4 regions of the Cellvibrio sp. PSBB023 genome follow, and region 1 is predicted to be linked to each of the others. Evidence: predicted binding sites of a transcription regulator. Region 1 holds the regulator's gene; each other region holds the start of a gene.
The links. The regulator FNR, encoded in region 1, switches genes on or off when oxygen is low (the NO sensors DNR and NnrR bind a similar motif). The targets are predictions, from matches to a motif close to TTGATNNNNATCAA.
Positions count from the first base shown of each region.

Region 1 (5,236 bases):
CTCGCCTTGCAGCCCTTCCACCATCATCCCAGCGTAGTCACGCACCAACTCAGGATGCTCTGAATAGGACTCATAAGTGCGCCCCCAGCGATCATCACGAGCGACTGCTACGGTAGGCGAAAAATCCCAATCCAGGCCAGTTACCGCAATTTCTGTTGCGGTGATATTGCCGATTTGCTTAATCAATTCCGGGTTGCGCGCTGCCCCCAGTGCAATGTTATGGGGAAACAAAGTCGCACCAACAATATTGCCAACACCGTGTACTGCGTCCGTTCCCCACATAATCGGAATCGCTAGATAGCCATCGCTATCATCCATAGACGCTTGATAATAGGCATCTGCGATTGCCAACCAATCAGCTGCTTTTGAGTAACGATTTCCATTTGGTACTGAGCCACCACCATTCAATACTGAACCTATGTGAAAATCCTTCACATCCTGCGGTGTTAAATGCCTGATTTCCGGCTGAATCATTTGCCCTATTTTCTCTTCTAGGCTCATATCACCAAGAATGTGATCAATCTTTGCCTCGAGAACAGGATCTTTTTTAACCTTGCTAGTGATACTGGGCCACTGCACTTGTGCAACCTCCGGAACGACATATATGTAATAAAGAGTAATCAGCGAGAACGCTACCCATTAATGACAGCGCTGTCAACAAAATACAAAGAAAGCTAATAAGCGACAACATAAATACCATTTATCATCTATAAATGATGTAAATTAACCTAACTAAACACGATTACACTCTCCCTACTGCCGTATTGCAGGCATTTGGGGGCTCTCGCCCAAAAGTGAATTTCCGCCAATTGCGTTTAGTGTTATTCTCCCGCGCTCAAGAATTACTACGGTCCTAACACACCATCTATAACAATCTAATCTTCTTATGTAAAAGAAGTTGAGGAGTCTCATGAACCTGTTACTGGTTGCTGATATCGGAGGCACTAACGGTCGTTTCGGTTTGGTCGAGTTTGATGCAGACAAGAATCGCGCAAATGGCAAGGTCAATTACACAGCAGAACGCCAAATTACACTTAAATGTGCCAACTATCCAGACATGGCAACAATGATCAAAGCTTGCTGTAGCGAGTTTGGCATTGAAATTCCAGCCTATGCATGCCTCGCGATTGCCGGTCCAATCGAAAATGGCCAAGCATCGATGACCAACCTTAATTGGAAGTTTTCAATTGATGGCTTGCGCGATCAACTGGGCATGAAAACACTGCATGTGATCAACGATTTTGCATCACTTGCCTATGCAGTTCCCTTTCTCGAAGACGATGAACTCATCACATTATATGACTCGCATAAATCCAGTGCCGATGCACCGATTGTGGTGATGGGGCCAGGTACGGGCTTTGGCATGGCCGCGCTAGTGCCTAGCCAAAACAACTGGCGAATCATCCCCACCGAAGGAGGCCACGCCAGCTTCGCGCCAACCAATGAAAAAGAGCTGGATATCAAAGCCTTTCTGTTGAAAGAGCAGAACCATGTCTCTGTGGAGAATATTCTTTCCGGCGGCGGCTTGGTAACACTCTACAGAGCCCTGGCGCACAATGAAGGCGTTGAAGCGCAGCCTTATACACCAGCCGATGTGAGCACCAAAGGCATTGCCAATCAAGACCCACTCTGTCGCGAAGCAGTGTTGACATTTTGTGACGTACTGGGTGAAGTCGCAGGTGACAAAGCGCTTTCCCTCGGCGCAAAAGGTGGCGTAGTGATTGGTGGAGGGATTACTCCCAAGCTGGTAGATCTATTACCCGAATCACACTTTCTTGAGCGCTACAAAAATAAGGGGCCAATGACCGGCTACGTCAGTGACATATCGATTCGTTTGATTGTGAATGACAAAGCAGCGCTAGTAGGTTCTGCTGCATGGTTAATCAACAATACAGAATCATTGAAATAACAAAGCATTTGTAAACAATAAAAAAATCCGCCTCGGTTACCCGGGCGGATTTTTTTATTGCTCTTGCGTTCGCGAGGATACGATCAAAGACCAACTACATTTTCAGCCTGTGGGCCTTTTTGTCCGGGCTTTACGTCAAATTCTACGCGCTGACCTTCTGCCAAGGTCTTGAAACCTGAGCCGCTGATTGCACTGTAGTGAACAAAAACGTCCTGACCAGCTTCGCTTGCAATAAAGCCAAAACCTTTAGATTCGTTGAACCACTTAACGGTGCCAGTACTTCTAGCCATAATAAACCTCGATGTTTTCTTAAAATAAAAATGAATACCCCAAGTGGGATTGCGCTGGCGGATTCAGATGTTACTTATGAAAAACAGAACGAGGTGCTAATAGATTTACTGCTAGAACAACGATGCGACTTACCATAAATAATGCTGCTAACTGGCCAGCCGAACCAATATATTATTCAGTCAGCCCCAAGTAAAGAGGGCTTTTTAAGAAAGCCACCTGCTTTTTAGTTATATCCATACATCAGGGCAAGCTCCCCTCTGCCGAATGCAAATTCCGCGGACAATTGAGCCAAATCAACTATTTACCGCCTCCATTAAAGCTGCAACAATCGCTTATTACACTATTGCCGCAGGTTTCGCGGCCATGGTCACTTATTTGAGGTGGTGGACTTATGACAGCTAATCAACACATTGTAAAAACCCAGGATTCCAGCTGCCCTCACGATAAGCGCGTTAGTTGCGGAAATTGCCGTTTAAACACTATCTGCTTGCCGATCAGCTTGCACATTGAAGATATTGATCGCTTGAACAGCATCATCCAGCGCGGCAAACCCCTGCAAAAAGGCGATTATCTCTACCGCGCCAATGATCACTTCCACTCCGTTTATGCCATTCGCTCGGGTGCCGTAAAAGCACTGACACTGAGTGATAACGGCGAAGAGCAAGTCACCGGATTTTATTTACCCGGTGAAGTTGTCGGTATGGACGGTATTGCAGATAACCGTTATACCAACTCGGTCATTGCACTGGAAACGGCGTCTGTATGCGAGATTCCGTTTAATCGCATGGAAGAATTGAGTTTGCAAATTCCCAATTTGCAGCGTCACTTTTTCCAGTTAATGAGCCGCGAAATCACTCAGGACCAACAAATTATTACCTTGCTCAGTAAAAGTAGTGCCGAGGAGCGCATTGCAGCCCTGCTGTTAAGCATATCTAGCCGCAATAGCCGCCGCCAGTTATCGGCCAATGCATTCCGCTTACCCATGTCGCGCACAGATATTGGCAATTACCTCGGTTTGACCATTGAAACCGTCAGCCGGATTTTTACTCGCTTACAAAAACAACAGGTCATTTCTGTTGATAAAAAAGAAGTACTGATTACCAATATGGAACAGCTGCGCAACATCGCCAACGGCGACAGTCACTGTTAACCACCACGAGTATCCACAATGATTAACGCCCAACGTCTGGACGCCACCCTCGCCGCTTTTGATACGGCCAACCTGCAAGACCCTAATACTGAAATAGTGGATGGCAAGGTTGTTGCCAAAGAATGGATTTATGGCCAACGCATGAGCGCACGACTGGCGCAGTTTTGTCCTCACGCATCTGACCCCCTACAACTGGCGGCACGCAGCCAACATATCTGCCGCTGGAAAATCCCTCGCTCCGATTACCCCATGGATCGTACCGGCTACAAAAAGTGGCGACTGGATTTGGCACAAATGCATGGGGATATTGCCGGTGAGATTATGGCCAGCCAAGGGTATGAAGATGCGGTTATTGCACGGGTAAAAGACCTACTGCTAAAACGCAGCCTCAAGCGCGATGAAGAAGTTCAAACCCTTGAGGATGTTATTTGCCTGGTATTCATCGAGTTTTATCTGGAGGATTTTGCCGGTAAACACGAGGAAGCCAAGCTCATCGATATTATTCGCAAGACCTGGAATAAAATGTCACCCACTGGTCATACTGCAGCATTAACACTGCCGCTGAATGACAAGATGCTAACGTTGGTCAGCAAAGCGCTGAGCCCTGATAATTAATACAACAATGATTCATCCATCATTAAAAAGGAAAACACCGTGTATATAGCCCTTAAACACTTGCACTTAACGTTTGTCGCCCTCGCCCTGCTGATATTTTTTGTACGTGGTGTTTTGTTATTTATTAATTCACCACTACTGAACAAAAAACTGCTGAAAATTGCCCCACATATTATCAATACCATCATGCTGGTGAGCGGCATCCTATTAGCCGTCAGTTTGGGGATGAAACCAGGTGAGCATCCTTGGCTTATGGCCAAACTCATCGGCTTGGTTGTATTTATCATTCTCGGTGTTGGCGCATTTAAGGTTCGCAACGTGCTCCTGCAAAAAATCCTCTGGGTAGATGCCTTAGTGGTATTTGCTTATATTGTCAGCGTTGCTATCACCAAAAGCCCAATGGGGTTTTTAGGCTAATTAGACAGCAACTAATTGCCGCAACACCTAAGTGTTGCGGCAAAAACCTTTGCTAAGCTCCCCCCTTCACTAACGCCCCCTACCCCACTCTTTACCTTTTATACAGTTATTTAAATAACCAGCCACTTGGACCATGATAGATCTATAGGTAATTAATAGCACTGATTTTATTTACAATACTTGACCTTTCTTAAAAAGTGATTTATATCACACGTCTGTTGTTTAGCTTTCCAATAACTTTAATAATCGGCGAAACCTATGAAAAAGATACTCTTGTGCATCACCCTATTTTGTTTTTCACAATTCAGCCTTGCGTGTGATGAAGCTTGTAAGCGCGCCAAGGCCGAAACAGCAAATAACGTTAAATTTGCCAGTTACCTCAACCTTAAATACTGCAAAACCACCAGTTTGGATTTCTTATTACAAGGCCGCAAAAGCCTCCAAGCCTACCGCGAGAAACAACTGCCTACAGCACACCGGGGCGGCGCCAAAAATATTCGCAACTTCATTATGCAGCGCAAAGATTGGCTGCAAGAGTGCGATAACTACATGCAATTAACCGAGCAAGGCAGGATATTCCGCGATAAAGAGAGCACCGAAAAGATTATGTCGTCGCTCACCAATACCGCCGATGAACTGCATAAAATCATGATGCGCCCACGCGCTGAAGTGGAAAGCCTGGAATTGGTAACAGCCGCTGCCGGGCAAAAATTTGATGAGCTTTTTAAAAATGTGGATGACCACTATCTTGAACTGCAACGTCGCGGTCTGCTTTAAGCCCCAATTCACCCGATGAATACCCATAAAAAAACCGGCCATGACTGAGCCGGTTTTTTTATGCCTGGGTGGAAATA
Region 1 covers NZ_CP019799.1:794,744-799,979, reverse strand. Annotated here, with positions in the region: gene B0D95_RS03605 (exo 1,3/1,4-beta-D-glucan glucohydrolase) at 1-579, opposite strand, end outside; gene glk (glucokinase) at 911-1,909, shown strand; gene B0D95_RS03595 (cold-shock protein) at 1,993-2,199, opposite strand; gene fnr (fumarate/nitrate reduction transcriptional regulator Fnr) at 2,592-3,350, shown strand; gene B0D95_RS03585 (DUF4202 domain-containing protein) at 3,369-3,965, shown strand; gene B0D95_RS03580 (SirB2 family protein) at 4,005-4,382, shown strand; gene B0D95_RS03575 (hypothetical protein) at 4,641-5,159, shown strand.

Region 2 (5,236 bases), 570 kb from region 1:
TTCGACTAATTCCACACCCATTTGTTGGGCAAGGTAGGAGTGCTCAAAATAGGCGGAGTTATAAATACCGGGAGTAAGTACCACGACTTCCGGGCGTTCGGATTGCCGCGGCGAGAGCGATGCGAGCGTGTCAAATAATTGATTGGGGTATTCTGTGACCGGCACAATATTGTGGTTTTCAAACAGCTCCGGAAATACACGCTTAGTTACCTTGCGATTTTCCAGCATGTAGGACACACCGGAAGGGACACGCAGGTTATCTTCCAGCACAAAAAAATCGCCTTTGTCATCGCGAATTAAATCACTGCCGCAAATATGCGACCACACGCCGTAAGCGGGTTTCATGCCGATGCATTCTTTGCGGAAATTGACCGAATCTTCAAACAGGTAAGCAGGCACAACACGATCTTTAATAATTTTTTGATCGTTATAGATGTCGTTAATAAATAAATTCAGGGCAGTCAGGCGCTGGATTAAACCGCGTTCCGTTTTTTGCCATTCACGCTGGGGAATAATGCGCGGGATAATATCGAAGGGCCATTCACGATCGATGTTGCCTGCATCGCTGTAAACCGTGAAAGAGATACCCATGGTTTTAATGGCGAGCTCCGCCGACAGCTTTCGTTCCTGCAATTCAGCGCCGGTCAGGGAGGCGAGATACTGGGCGAGATGTCGGGTTTCCGGACGGGCGTAGCCGGGCGCGCGAATCAGTTCATCATAGAAATGGCCAGAGTGGTAATCCTGCCAATCTATTTTCATTTCACTCATAGTGACTTCCTTTAACATCGCGGCCTCGCTCTCTAGAGTATGCGCTTTTAGCATTGTTATAGCGCCCGCCGAAGTTCCTCCCTGATATCCATTTCTCCCATCCCCGGAGAATTTCAGCAGGCTACATTCGGCTGTTGCAATAAGGTTGCCAACACATACTCAATGGTGCTTAAGCGGGCATCACAGTGGTTTTATCCGAAACCAACCCGCAATACTCTGGCGCCGGGCTCCTGCGGGCAGCACTTCATGCGGGAAATCTTCACTTAAGAACAACACCAGCCTGCCATATTCTGGTGCAAGACGCAGCAATTCATTCTCGCCTGCCTCATCATAGAGCACCAATTCACCGCCGTTGTTTGTGTCCCAGTCGGGATTCAAATACAGCACGGTAGACAGTTTTCGTCCCGGCTTGCCTCTGAAAGCATCGCGGTGTTTTTGATAAAACGCGCCAGGTTCATAGACGGCATAGTGGCTTTCATAATCGAACAACCCCAGAAACAAACGCTGGTTAATCGCCTCGCGCAGCTTATCCATCCAGGATAAAAATTCAGTGACAGCGGGCACGCCAGGTTCTAACCATTGAATTGCATCACCACGAATACGGTTATCGAGCTGATAGTCACCCTGGCGCCCGACACCTGCCCGACTGAGTGCCGTCTCTTGCTGCTGTAAATTCAGCAATAAGCCCGCGAGCAAATCCGCTGGCAGGGGATTTTCCAACACCAGATAACCTTGATCGGCAAGGGCATCGGCGATGGTGTCATAGAGTGAATCAGGGCAGGCATGGGTCATGGATCAGATCATCGGTAACCGGGGGGGGTAACGCCACAATAGCAAGGCTAAGGCAATTATTCAGATAGCCTGCATTATAGGCTTGATCCATATCAAGTCACGGCGGCGCGCAAGTTTTTACCATGCACGCAAGACTCGCCGGGGAATGTTGCCAATGTCACTTTTTATTGAACCACTGGATTGGGATCAAGCACTGCTACAGCGCTATGATCTGGCTGGCCCACGCTATACCTCCTATCCGACTGCACCACAATTCCAGGAGGCCTTCAGCGAAACTGCATTGCGCAATGCTATTACTCGCAGTAATAGCGCGCAGCGCCCGCTGTCGCTCTATTTCCACATCCCCTTTTGTGAAAGCCTGTGTTACTACTGTGGCTGCAATAAAATTGTGACCAACAATAAAAGCCGTGCCCGCCCCTATTTGCAGCGCATGATTCAGGAGCTGGCGCTCTATGTGGATTTATTTGATCAACACAAACAGGTAACACAACTGCACTGGGGCGGCGGGACCCCCACCTTTATCAGTGATGAAGAAATGTCGCTACTGATGAACGCCACGCGCCGATTATTTCAATTAGCCGATGACGATAGCGGTGAGTTTTCTGTGGAAATACACCCGGGACGGGTCAGCGTAAAAACCATGGCGCATTTGCGCAACCTTGGTTTTAATCGCGTCAGTATGGGCGTGCAGGATTTTGATAGCCGCGTACAGCACGCTGTTAATCGCTACAACACACTGGAGCAAGTCAGCGAACTCAGCAACGCCTTGCGCGCGCAAGACTATAAATCCATTAGCATGGATTTAATTTATGGTCTGCCGCTGCAAACCCTTGCCAGCTTGCGCGAAACCCTGAGTAAAGTTATCGATTTGAATCCGGATCGCTTGTCGCTGTTTAATTACGCACATATGCCTCATTTATTTAAAAGCCAGCAATTAATTAAGGAGCAGGATTTACCTGTCGCCAGTGCAAAATTGGACATGCTGCACTATGCGATTCACACCCTGGAAGCAGCGGGCTATCGCTACATAGGCATGGATCATTTCGCCAAACCGGAGGATGAATTAAGCCGCGCTCAGGATGCTGGAAAATTACAGCGCAATTTCCAGGGCTATTCTACCCACGGCGACTGTGATTTATTGGCTGTGGGCGTTTCATCCATCAGCATGATTGATAATGTTTACGTGCAAAATGCCAAGGAGTTAAATACTTATCAGCAAAAAATGGATATGGGCTTATTGCCCATTAGCAAAGGCTTTACCTTGAATGCAGAAGATCAATTGCGCCGCTTTATTATCAACCGTTTGATTTGCCATTGCCGCCTGGATTTTGCGGAATTAAAAACCTGCTTTGATATCGATGCCGCACATTATTTTTCTGCTGAGTTGGCACAACTGGCACCCATGCAGGCCGATGGTTTATTGACTATCAATAGCCAAGGTATTTATGTGCACAATAAAGGGCGCTTGTTAATTCGCCGGGTATGCATGGTGTTTGATGAGTACCTGCAAAAAGCCAAACAGGATTCATCCCGCATTCGCTATTCAAAAATTATTTAACCAATCACACTTACAATTAAATAAACAACCATAAAAAAACCCGATGCGATAACCGCATCGGGCATAAAAAGGCAGAAAATTCTGCCACGACAAGCTGGATACAACAGACAAGCAAAAATCTATGTGCGTAGCGAGCTATCCTGTGCATTCAATTGCTGCATCGCCAAATCAAGCGCGCCAACAATACCGGCTTGCCCCGCAAGCCCGGTAGGTACAATGTACTGATCTATTTGTGCCAGAATTGATTCCGGCGCATAACCATTAATCAATTCAATAAACTTGCGGCGAATCAATGGAAACAATAATGTCTTTTCCATCACACCGCCGCCTAAAATAATTTTTTGCGGTGAAAAACATTGGGTGAGATTCACACACATGGCCGCCAGATAATGCGCCTCCAAGTCCCACGCCGGATGATCATCAGCCAGGTGTTTTCCATTCACTCCCCAACGCTGCGCAATTGCAGTGCCGGACGCCAGCCCTTCCAAACACCCCACATGAAACGGGCAACAACCCTGGTAACTATCCAGCAGCAATTCCCGCGGCATTAACATATGCCCTACTTCCGGATGGGTTACGCCTTGCAGCAACTGGCCGTTAATCACAATGCCAGCACCAATTCCAGTTCCCACGGTGACATAAATAAAATGGCGACAGCCTTGTGCGGCACCGGCAATCAACTCACCCCAGGCAGCGCCGTTTACATCGGTTTCAAACGCAACCGGCACCTGAAATGCAGCGCGAAAATAGCCGCAAATATCTGTATCAGACCAACCTGCCTTGGGGGTTTTGGTGATAAAGCCATAATTAGGCGCACGGCGATCCAATTCAACTGGACCAAAACTGGCAATCCCGATTGCCGCCAAGGTCGCACCGCGAGCACTCACGGCGCCATTAAAAAAATCGCGCACAGCCGCCAGGGTTTCTACCGGTGTTGTTGTGGGAAATGCGGCTTTTGCCAACACATTTCCCTGCATATCCGCCAGGGCACAATTAAATTTGGTTCCGCCCGCTTCAATCGCACCGAGCAACCGCTGATCAACTTGTAACACCCCAGACTGCATAACACTCTCTTCAAGGCGCACGGCCACGCATCACTTATTCTTGGAAGCAGTTCTACACCGCCATTACAACTAATTAAATCACTGTGATTTAATATTATCAAGAGGCAACGAAAGTATTTTTGCAGCCCTGAGGTTTGTTGCGCAGGATTAGTCCAGTAGCGACAAGCTGCCGTCTTCAGCAATAGCGACTTTGACGGGGTCGATAATATTGCCGACAAATTGCCCCTGGGTATCGTTGCCCATAAACGCCATAAGATACCAGGCATCGTCAGGGCCTTTAATCAAGCGACCGGAGTAGAGACCATCCTGTTTCGGGCCGGTTAAAAACCCGTTCCCCAGGCATTTATAGGGGCCCATCATGGCGTCGGCGACAAAATATTTCACGCCAGTTTGCGGTTCGCAGCCGGGTTCAGCCTTGTGTTTGGCGGAGTGAAAACGCGTCGATACCGAACAGAAGAGGTAATAGCGGGAACCGATTTTTTCGATTTGTGGCACTTCCATTTCACCAAACCAACCCGGTGCAAGAAAGGCATCACCCACTGTCCAGTCTTTCAAGTTGGTGGAGGAGGCATAGCCAATAGCGCCGCGACCATCCGGCTCACCGCGATTGACACGACAGGTCACCAGCATGTGATAGAGCTCTTCTTGCGGGTCTTTCATCACCCAGGGGTCGCGCCAGGAGGCATCGTGCCAATATTCCAGCTTCAAGCCGTCATACCAGCGCTCATCCAGCTCTACGACAGGATTGGTATCGCTTTTGGTCCAGTGAATCAAATCGGGCGAAGTTGCCAGACAAACCCGCTGCACCAGGCCTTTCTCGGCACGCTTGGTGCCGGTGTAATACATGTACCACTGGGTGCCAACCTTAATCACACAGCCAGTCCAGGTGGTGAAGGAATCCGGCGCATTGTCATCGCCTTGGGTGGGTGCGATGGCATCAGGCAGCAGCGTCCAGTCGCGCAAGTTTTTGGAAACCGCATGGCCGACCGACACATTCCAGTGGCGCAAATCCGGGTTTTGCAGCGCCTTGTCGGCCTGTAAATAAAACATGTGG
Region 2 covers NZ_CP019799.1:221,599-226,834, reverse strand. Annotated here, with positions in the region: gene B0D95_RS01030 (circularly permuted type 2 ATP-grasp protein) at 1-759, opposite strand, end outside; gene B0D95_RS01025 (2OG-Fe(II) oxygenase) at 949-1,560, opposite strand; gene hemN (oxygen-independent coproporphyrinogen III oxidase) at 1,715-3,118, shown strand; gene B0D95_RS01015 (ROK family protein) at 3,238-4,182, opposite strand; gene B0D95_RS01010 (family 43 glycosylhydrolase) at 4,330-5,236, opposite strand, start outside.
Region 2: a site for FNR is predicted at 1,643-1,656, ahead of hemN (oxygen-independent coproporphyrinogen III oxidase). Genes of this name have one in related genera too.

Region 3 (5,236 bases), 540 kb from region 1:
GAGCAGAGCCATTGGCGGCAAATCCAGCAGCAATTGTTGCTGGGGCGCGAGGATGCTGAAGCGAATGTGACCTGGGGTGATCTATCGCTGCGGGTATTTCGCCAGCGCTTGTATCTGTTGCCTGCAGCCTTGCCGGTATTGACGCTGGACATGGTGGAGCAGGGGGGAGTTGAGAGGAGCGACGACGGCGCAGCGCGCTTGAAAGTGGGATTGCCGGATTTACATGTTCGCTATCGCCAAGGCGGTGAACGTTGTAAGCCTGCGGGGCGCCATCACTCCCAAACCTTGAAAAAATTACTGCAGGAGTATGCCCTGGAGCCTTGGCTTCGGGATGACTTACCACTGGTGTACAGCGGCGATACGCTGGTTGCTGTGGGGGATTTATGGGTTTGTAGCGGATATACCGCCGAAGCGGGCGAGCAGGGGTTGCACTTGCGGTGGGGCGGTTAAATGGCGACAAGTGCGGTATCTGTTAATGACGACACAAACAAAAACGGGATGCTTTTGGCATCCCGTTTTTGTTGATTGCCAGGTCCAGCTTAGTAGAGGTACACCGCGCCAGACGCTTCCAGGCTGTTATCGCTCTGGTCAAGGCCTGTGCTGCTGGCTGCCGAACTGGTGCTGGCACCGCTGGAGGCCGCAACAGAGGTATAGCCACGGCCCGATTCACGGTGCGCGCCGACCAGCATGTTTTGGCCGTCGGCAGAGAGTTTGACATTCAACCCGAAGCGATCACCGGCATCAGGGTTGGATGCTTTGACATAACTCTTTTGCGACCACACCGTATTGCTGCGGGTGAATACAAAGACTGCGCCTGCATCTTCCTTACTGGTATCACCTTCATCGCCATTGATACCTGTTGCATAGCTGTTTTCGCGGAATGAACCAATCGCCAGGATATTACCATCGTGGGAGAGGCTTACGCTGCTGCCAAACTCACCGCCCAAGGTAATGGTAGATGGCTTGAGGCGCGCTTGCTGTGCCCAAGTAGAACCATTGCGGCTGTACACATAGGTTGAACCGCTGTTCACTTCTTTGACCAATTCCTGCACTTTGGCGGAGTCAATATTGTCTCTGTTGCTGATATCCACAGAGCCATTGGTTTCACCTACAGCGCCAATCGCAACAGTATTACCATCGCCTGATACATCGACATTAGAGCCAAATTGGGTCGCGATAAACGTGGACGCCGGTTTCAAATAGGCTTCTTGTGCCCAGGCGTTGTCAGTGCGGCTGAACACATAGGCAGCGCCGTTGTTGATGCCATAGTTGATATAGCTGCCTGCATCTTTACAGGCAGGATCTATGACATAGAGGCTATCGCGGTTGATGTAGTAGCAAGTATTGTCTGATTGGTCACCATTGACGCCCTGAGCCTGACTGTCCTCGCCTATAGCACCTACTACCATGGTGTTGCCATCGACAGAGAGCGCAACGCTAACCCCGAAGTTGTCGTTTTGTTGGGCATTGGATGCCTTGACATGGGACTCTTCCTGCCAGCCGTTTTCACCCAAGCGGAAGGTATAAACCGCACCTGAGCCTGAGCCGCCGCGATAACTGCTGCTGGCAGAGGAAGTGCTGGAGCTGGAGCTACTGCTGCTGGAGGAACTGCTGGTACTGCTGGTAGATGAGCTGCTTGAAGGGTAAAACACCAGGCATTCAAGTGAGGATGTGCTGCTGAAGTTGAAAACACCGCTTCTACCCATAAAGTCTTGTGTTGTGCCGACTGCCAGGGTTTTACCGTCACCGGAAAGTGCCAGTGATTCGCCAAAACGCAGGGCAACAGAGGTCTGGGCAAAGGCGTGAATGGTAGAGAAAATAGGTTTCACGTAAGCATCCTGTGACCAGGTGCCTGCACTGCGGGTGAAAATATAGACAGCGCCGACATTGTAGTCTTGGGCTGTCAGCAAATCACCGACACCGCCTGACGAGGCGGAGCTGGTGACTATTTCATAGTTGTCCTGATTGCAGTTGATGCCATAGGATGGACTGTCTTCTAATAGGGCTGATACTGCCAAGGTATTACCATCGTCAGACAATGCCACACGGTAGCCAAAACGATCATTCGGCAGCACGCGGCCACTATTTAGGTTTGGTTGTTCGGTATTGGATGCTTTGAGATAAGCCTGTTGCACCCACTGGCCATCTTCTTTGGCAAACACATAGACCGCACCGGAATTGGTACTTTCGTTGTTGGTTTGATCGCCATTGACACCGGTGGCCTTACTATCTTCTGCAGGTGCACCTACGGCCATGGTCATGCCATCGCCCGAAATAGTGATGCTCCAACCAAACCAGTCAAATGAGCCGGTGTTGGAGGCTTTGAAATAACCAATGGATTTGATCATTTCGGTGGCGGTGAATACCAGATCGGATTGGGAGCAACCGTCTGCATTACAGGCTTTCACGTAATAGTAGTTATTAACCCAGTCGTGTACGTGAACACCTATTTCATCAGTTGCTTGGGGCGTGGTCAGGTCGCCGCCAACTTGCACTACACCGCCTGTCGCCACATCGTGCTTGAACAGTTGGTAAAAGGTTGCGCCGTCAACCGGGCTCCATTGAAAATTGAGCACCTTGGGTGATTGCGCCTCCACCCTTACACTCGGCCACTCGCCGGAGCCGTTGGCGGGCACTGAGGCACTGCTGAAACTACTGCGGAGCGAGGAGCTGCTGCTAATGGATGAGCTACTGGCTGATGATTTGTTATCGCTTCCGCCGCCACAGGCAGCGAGCAAAAATGAACCAGCTGCAAGCGAGAGCAGCAGGGTGGTGCGCTGTAATAGCGGGGATAAACGATCAATATTCATTCAGCGTGTTCCTGAGGGTTAAAACTGGTCGGTGATTCTGTGTGTCGCGGCGCTTGGTGTCAATCAAATCGCCAGCATTTAGGCCTGCCTGATCTACAAATAGAAGCCGCATAGAGACCGTTAAATCAGGCAATTGGTTCAGTGTTTTTATTCCTGCAGTAATCTACGGCAGTCCGACCGGAGGAGTTGTTAGCAATTGTGCGCCCGGCAATCGGTCAATCTGCCTGTCTGTAGTCGTTAAGGAAGAGCTTGTTAAGGAACTATTCAGAATTCCAACAGCCATAGAGAAGAGCTTTATCGGCTGGTGCCCCGCCGGAGACAAAGACCATGGGGATTTGTCACTCCTGCTACCAACCATCTGGCAATAAAGTAACAAAATTCTCGTGGATGTGACCGGGGCAACGCGACAACACGCTTTTACTTGAACTGTCATAAATTGTGCGTAGACTGCCGCCTCGCCGCGTAGAGGGACTCTTTATCAGAACCGGGTGGCGAATAATCAACCTGTTTTTTGCGGCACATAGCACGCTAGAAAACAATAAAACGCAGCGGGATCTTTTATGGTGATGAACTCTTTTTTTGTTGAAACAGTATTGAGCAATCGTCTTGGGCAACCGGTAAGCCTGAGCGTTTGTCACCTGCAATTCCAGGGGCGCGATTATGTACTGGTTGTTGCACCTACCCAGCATGCATCCAGTTTCGTCGGAAAAAATGCAGAACCTTTTGCGTTTCAATTGCGCGAGCGCTTTGATCTGGATGCGCGCCGCTTTGAATTGATTGAGGTGCGTGAATCTACTGACGGTACTCAAATGTACCGCTGGCGCTTTGAGTGGGTGGGTAATTCACCGCTGTCTGCGCGCAGTGAAGAAATTACATCGCCGGTGTTGCGCACGGTGTTGTTGGATGTTGTTGAGCCCGCTGCTCCGGCGGCAATTGCCTGACCGTTTGTTCAGCGGTTATTCCTCCGCGCCCATATTGATGGGTGTTTCCTTTCGCCATAGGCGTTGGCGCAGTGGCTGCCCCAACTGTGCCAGCAGCGTCTGTTTGTGTTCTTCACTGGTGAACCAATAATAGTCTTGTGTACTTTTGGGTTTAAACCAGCCGCGCACTTCACCCATGTATTCCAGGGTTAATTTGGGCATGCCCATTTTGCGATCGAAATTAAAACTCTGGTTCCAATGTACCAATAAGTCGCGTTTGGCGATGGCCAGTGCCAACACAGGCGTCTCGGCGGTGATGGGTTTGCAGCTGATAAAACCAATCACTGGTTCGGCGCTGTCGCTATCAATGCGTGAGGCGTTTTCAAAAAAAATGTTTTCGCCAGAAAGTACAACTTTGTAGTAGGTCATGATCAACTAATCTAACTCAATCCAATTCTGCGTCGGTAGGTGGTTGGATGGGTGTTGCTGCCGGCAGTTGCCGGAACAGTTTATTAAAGTGCTGTTGCACGCGCGCAATATTCATCTCCGACAAACTGCTTGAGAATCCAAACCACACATAAAGGCCGTTCAGGTTTTTAAACATCGGTGGCAAATATTTGGGCCCGGCAATAACGCCATCCAGATAGCGCTCATAAAGTAGCGGTAAATCATCCAGCGTTACCTTGCCCACAAACAGCATGGGAATAATTTCCGGCACGCCCGACTGTATGGCGCTGCGAATAAAATTCACATTTTCCACAAAACCTTTTACGTAAGAGATGTCTTTGGTGAACACCGAGCCGCCGGTCAGGGTGCCGCCGCGAAATACCCGTTGGGTCACGCGATAACTGTCGTGTTCGCTCACGCCTCGCTCTAAAAAGTAGCGGTAGACCTCACAAAAATCAGCACCTTGTTCAGCCAGATCGACAGCAACTACCCGATCGCTAATGCGTCGTGCACGCTGCGGAAAAGAACTGAAAGTCAGGGTTTCCAGCAGCACGGCCATACCTTCCTGAATCGCCGTAATACGCGGAGAACCAACACTCAACCAGGTTGCCCAAGGTTGTTCGCGGCCATTGAGTGTAGTGCCTATGTGAACCCAGCCTTCGTGGACTTCCAACACCTGAATATCCAGCTCGGAGAAATGGGAGCGGCGATTAATTTTAATGCGGTCGCCACCGGCGGACGCGTCAGAGACAATGTCATCGCTAATTTGCACGCGCACTTCGTCCGCACCAAAATAGTCGCGCATACGCCCATCCAGCATCCTGACCGCTTCTTCGGCGTTGATGTGATTGGTGTAGGGGCGATTTAAATGCTCAACCGCTGGCAATGAAAAAATATGGCACAGGCGCTCGCCCATCTGGCGCAGGGTTTTGCGATCGCCACGAATGTTGTCGCTGGCGGAGCCGTACAGTTGCTTACTGAAATAGCCAAATTGTTGGGTGCCGCGCGCAAGCAATAGCTCAATCACAATCTGGTATTGATCGATGGTGGCCTGCAGAA
Region 3 covers NZ_CP019799.1:255,369-260,604, forward strand. Annotated here, with positions in the region: gene tilS (tRNA lysidine(34) synthetase TilS) at 1-450, shown strand, start outside; gene B0D95_RS01165 (FG-GAP repeat protein) at 540-2,810, opposite strand; gene B0D95_RS01170 (hypothetical protein) at 3,371-3,751, shown strand; gene B0D95_RS01175 (hypothetical protein) at 3,767-4,159, opposite strand; gene B0D95_RS01180 (flavohemoglobin expression-modulating QEGLA motif protein) at 4,176-5,236, opposite strand, start outside.
Region 3: a site for FNR is predicted at 2,864-2,877, ahead of B0D95_RS01165 (FG-GAP repeat protein). Genes of this name have one in related genera too.

Region 4 (5,236 bases), 2.2 Mb from region 1:
TTGGCATGGCGCTCAACTACTGTGCCCTCAATGGGCGAGAGCAGCGGGTATTCGCGCAGGCTCTCGTTGGATTCCACCGTCGCCAGTAGCTCGCCCGCCTTAACGCGCGTGCCAATGCTGGGGTTTACCTTGCGGATCAAGCCGGGGTAGCGCGCCTGGATATGGCTAAGGCGCAGGGGGTCCACCACTAATGTGCCGTAGAGTTTGATGCGTTGCTGCAATACTCCTTCGGCGGCGATAACGCTGGATATAGCGGTTTTGTCTGCCAATTCGCGGCTGATCTCTACATGGGTTCGCTCGTCGTGCGCGGCATCGCCATGGTCGTGGCCTTGTTCGTGGTCAGGTTCATCCTTATGCCCATGGTCTTTATCGTCATGAGCCAACACCGGGCCGCTAAGGCACAGGGTCAAAAACAAACTATTTATCAGGAGTTTCATGGTGTTACCTCAGGTTCGGTCGCTGGTGTGACGGTCGATTGCGCAGCGGCAGTCAGGCGTTCCAGTTCAATGCGGGTTTCATGGGCGCGCAGGGCGGCACCGATCAGTTGGGCGCGGGTTTCCAGCAATTCACGCTGGGCCATGGCCAGTTCAAGGGAGCTATAGCGCCCCTGCTCAAAGGCGTTGGCCGTGGCGCGGCTGGCCTCCTGTAACAGCGGCAGTATGCTGTCGCGCAGACGCGTGGTTTCGCTCAGGGCTTGTTGATGAGCACTCCAGGTTTGTTGCAGGCGAGTTTCCAGCTGCAGTTTGGTGCTATCTTCGGCAAGTTGGGCGGCATCCTGCGCGGCGCGGGCAGTTTGTATCGCCCCGCTGGCGCGCTGGCCACTGGCCAGAGGCAGGCTTAGCCCTACCACCAGAGCGGTGTCGTTACTCTCCTGCAATTGGCGAATGCCTGCATTCCACCCCAGTGCCAGGCGGCCTTCACTTTCCGCCTTGCGCCCTTCGGCGACCCGCAGGCGAGTGGCGTCAGCCAGAAGCGCCAAATCAGGGTTCTGCGCCAGGCGGGATTGCCAGTGGGCAAGGGGTTCAAGGTTAGCAAGTGCCCACAAATCACCGCGGGCGCGGGTGAAGTCCGGGCTGGGATCGCCCCAGTAAGCGCTGAGCAACAAGGCCTGTTCATGCACCTGCTGCCGGGCTTTTTCCAGGGCGATTGCCGTGCGCGCCAGCACAGCGCGGGCGCGCATTAGCTCTGCCTGTGGGGTGCTACCCAGTTGTACCCGTCTGGTCAGGCTATCCACCAAACCCTGCGCAAGCTGTTCCGCCTGCTGCTCCAGTTGCAACTGCTCCTGCGCTGCCAACAGGGCGACAAAGCGATAATTCACCGCCGCGACCAGATCCAATACGGCTACCCGCTGCTCGCTAGCCAGCGCTTGCTGACGTGCCGTGACCAGGCCCAACCGGGCATCACGCTGGCCACCCAACTCAATAATGGATGCGAAGGATAACGTGAGTTCCGCCCCATCCACCCCCTTAAAATCGCCGGAGCCGGCAAGGTTTTCTGCGTCCAATTGAAGGTGAGTCTGGGGCCGCAGGGCGGCGGTTGTTTGCTCGCCCGCCAGTTCAGCGCGGCGAATCTTATAACTCGTTAGTTGCGGGTTGTGCTGCAGGCTGGCCCTTAAGGCCTGCCCAAGGGTGATCTCATCCTGCGCAGAGGCACAGGCAGCACAGGTAACCAGTACCAGTGCCGATAAAAGGATTTTCATAACAATTCCTGCCATGTTTGCGCCTTATAGACGCAGGTTATCAACCAAAACTGCGATTGCAGTTAAGCGGAAAAATAATCAGGCAGTGAAGGGTGGCGCCCGTAGTGGTGGCCGTAGGTGGGGGAAACGGGTGGGAATAAACGCGACAGCGCGGTGGGTAAAGACTTGCGGCGGCGGAATGAACAGTAGCAGCGACAGCACCGCCAGCAGTATGACATTCAGATCAATCTTGCTCAGTTTGGCGAGCACTGACTGCAATACATCCACATCCCTGTCCTGATGCACCTCATCCGGGTGATGCTCCAGCTCATCCATATGCTGCAACTGCAAATGAATAGAGAGCGGCGGCTCCTGCCCATCAAAACACAAATGCCCATAAGCACCGCCCCAGTTGGCAAGCAACCAGAGAAGCAGCGCCACAAAGGCAAATTGATGGGAAGGTTTGGACATGGGAACCAGTCGCCGTGAAGAGTGAGCTAAGCATAACGGGCTATGGGTGAATCGGCAAACAATCCCCTTCGCCTGATCCACATCAATAGACGCCGGGACCATAGCCAACTATGGTTGATTAATCGATAACCAGCAGGAGTGCGTGTGATGACCCCGGATGATCGCAACGGGTTGAGCCATGAGGAAGCCGCCAAGCGCCTGAAAGCGGAGGGGCCCAACCAGTTGCCCAAGCCCAATCAGCGCCACCTGCTGCGCATTCTGTTGGATGTGCTGCGCGAGCCTATGTTCTCGCTATTGATTGGCGGCGGAGTGATTTACTGGTTGCTGGGCGATACCACCGAAGCCTTGCTGTTGCTGGTTTTTGCCTCTATTTCCGTGAGCATAACCCTGATTCAGGAGTCGCGCAGCGAGCGGGTGCTGGAGAGCTTGCGCGATCTGGCCAGCCCGCGCGCGCAGGTGATACGCAGCGGTGAGCGGCTGACTATCGCCGGTACAGAAGTGGTGCGCGGCGACCTGATTGTGGTGAATGAGGGCGATCGGGTAGCGGCCGACTCTCACCTGCTCAGCGCCCATGACCTGCTGGTGGACGAGTCGCTGCTGACCGGCGAATCGGTCGCGGTAACAAAAACCGCCCCGGATGAAACGACGCACACCAAGGACAATAGCGACCAGCAGCGTATGTATGCCGGTACGCTGGTAGTGCGCGGCACGGGCATCGCCCAGGTCAGCGCCATAGGGCTGGATACCGAGATGGGGCACATCGGCCATGCGCTCAGCAGTATCGACACCGAACAGGCACACCTGCAGCAACAACTGCGCTGGCTGGTACGGGATTTTGCAATCCTCGGCGCCATAGCCGCACTGCTGGTTGTGGTGCTTTACGGCCTGCTGCGCGGCTCCTGGCTGGAAGCGATTCTGGGCGGGATCGCGATTGGTATGTCGCTGCTGCCGGAAGAATTCCCGCTGGTCATGGCGGTATTTATGGCGATGGGCGCCTGGCGTATATCCCAGGCGCGAGTGCTCACCCGCCGGGCAGCGGCGATTGAAACCCTGGGCGCGACCACCGTGCTCTGCACCGATAAAACCGGCACACTCACCCAAAACCGTATGACCCTCATGGCGCTGGTGAGCGGCAATCAACCCTGGCTTGTCAACGACCAACAGCCGCTGGGCGATGCCGACAGCCAGTTGCTTGAGGCGGCCTTGCTCGCCTGTCACGCCATGCCGAGTGACCCCATGGATCTGGCCGTGCAGCGACTAGCCCAACATCACGCCCGGCTGGATAGATTCCAACAAGCACAACGGCTGCGCGCTTACGGCCTGCGCCCCGAATTGTTTGCCACCACCAATATCCTCCACTGCAAGGGCGAACCGGAACCCCGCGCCTATACAAAAGGCGCACTTGAAGCCATCGCACAACTCTGCCACTTGCCGCCGCCACGGCTGGCTGAACTCACCACCCAGGCCAATCAACTCGCGCAGCAGGGGATGCGCGTACTGGCGGTCGCTCAGGCGCCTGTGCCCACCGGCGAGCTGCCGGAATCGCCTACCGTACTGCACTTTGACTACCTGGGCCTGCTGGCCTTTGCCGACCCCCTGCGCGACACAGTCCCCGCTGCCGTGGCCGAATGCCAATCCGCCGGTATCCGGGTGGTAATGATCACCGGCGACTATCCCACTACCGCCAGCGCCATAGCACGACAAGCAGGCCTGCCGCCGAGCGATGTGCTGGTCGGCGATGAACTGGAGCAGCTCAGCGATATCCAACTGGCCGAGCGGGTCAAAACCACCTCGATTTTTGCGCGCATCCGCCCGCAACAGAAACTGCGGCTGGTGCAGTGCCTGAAAAGCAATGGCGATATAGTTGCCATGACCGGCGATGGCGTTAACGATGCACCGGCCATCAAAGCCGCCCACATCGGCATCGCCATGGGTGGGCGCGGCACCGACGTGGCGCGCGAAGCCTCTTCCATCGTGCTGCTCGACGATGACTTCGGCTCGATTGTCAAAACCATCCGCCTCGGGCGCCGCATTTACGACAACCTGCGCAAAGCCATCGAATTTATCGTGGCAGTGCACATCCCCATTGCCGGCCTCGCCATACTGCCGCTGCTGATGGGCCTACCCCTGATCCTCACCCCGATCCACATCGCCTTCCTGGAAATGGTGATAGACCCTGCCTGCTCGGTAGTCTTTGAAGCCGAACAGGAAGAGGAGGATGTCATGACCCGCCCACCGCGCGACCCGCAAACACCACTGCTGGTGGGCGAACGCATTGGCTGGGCAGTCACACAAGGGTTGGTCGCCCTGGCCTTACTCGCCGGGCTACTCATCGGCGGCGCCTACCTGGACATGCCGGAAAACGATCTGCGCGCGCTGGTATTCGGCGCACTGGTGCTGTTCAACATGGGGCTGATCTTAATTAACCGCTCTTTCCGCGCCTCGCTCGCCAGCGCTTTTTTACGCCCCAATCGCTCGCTGTGGATTCTGCTCAGCGCGGTCAGCATTACCCTCGCCATCGCCGTCAGTTGGCCACCGGCGCAACAATTATTCAGTTTTGGCAGTTTTCATCTCAATGAGGTTATGATTTGTGCGTCACTTGCGCTAGTAAGTTTGCTATTACTGGAAGGCATAAAAGTCATGTGGTTTAAAAAAAGAAAAACGGCATAACCGCTGTTTGAAAATTTTGCCGTGTTGACTTAATTTTTATTGTGGCTATGATGGATTTTCATCGCTGATCACTTGTTAAAAAAACACCATTATGTTTTCTTTGCTGCGTTTCATTCTTAAAAGAGTTTCTCTCGCCTTTCCCCGCTAATCGAGCGATTAGCTCGCTCGCCTGTTTTTCCTATTTATATCCCAATTTTGCGCTATTCACTTAAAACACGGCGCGGTGTTTTAAGTCGCTATTTCATTGTGCTGGAGAAATACATTGTCCACTCAATACTTCAATCGTTTGAAAAAACAGCTGACCGATTGTGCACGTCAGCATTATTTGCAACTCCCCTGGAGCATGAGTCTGAACCCCATGGAGTTATCAACCTTATTTGACACCCTGGAGCAGGGCGCTGCAAACAAGGGAATCCT
Region 4 covers NZ_CP019799.1:3,269,332-3,274,567, forward strand. Annotated here, with positions in the region: gene B0D95_RS14235 (efflux RND transporter periplasmic adaptor subunit) at 1-437, opposite strand, end outside; gene B0D95_RS14240 (TolC family protein) at 434-1,699, opposite strand; gene B0D95_RS14245 (hypothetical protein) at 1,778-2,149, opposite strand; gene B0D95_RS14250 (cation-translocating P-type ATPase) at 2,297-4,819, shown strand; gene B0D95_RS14255 (GreA/GreB family elongation factor) at 5,082-5,236, shown strand, end outside.
Region 4: a site for FNR is predicted at 2,222-2,235, ahead of B0D95_RS14250 (cation-translocating P-type ATPase). Genes of this name have one in related genera too.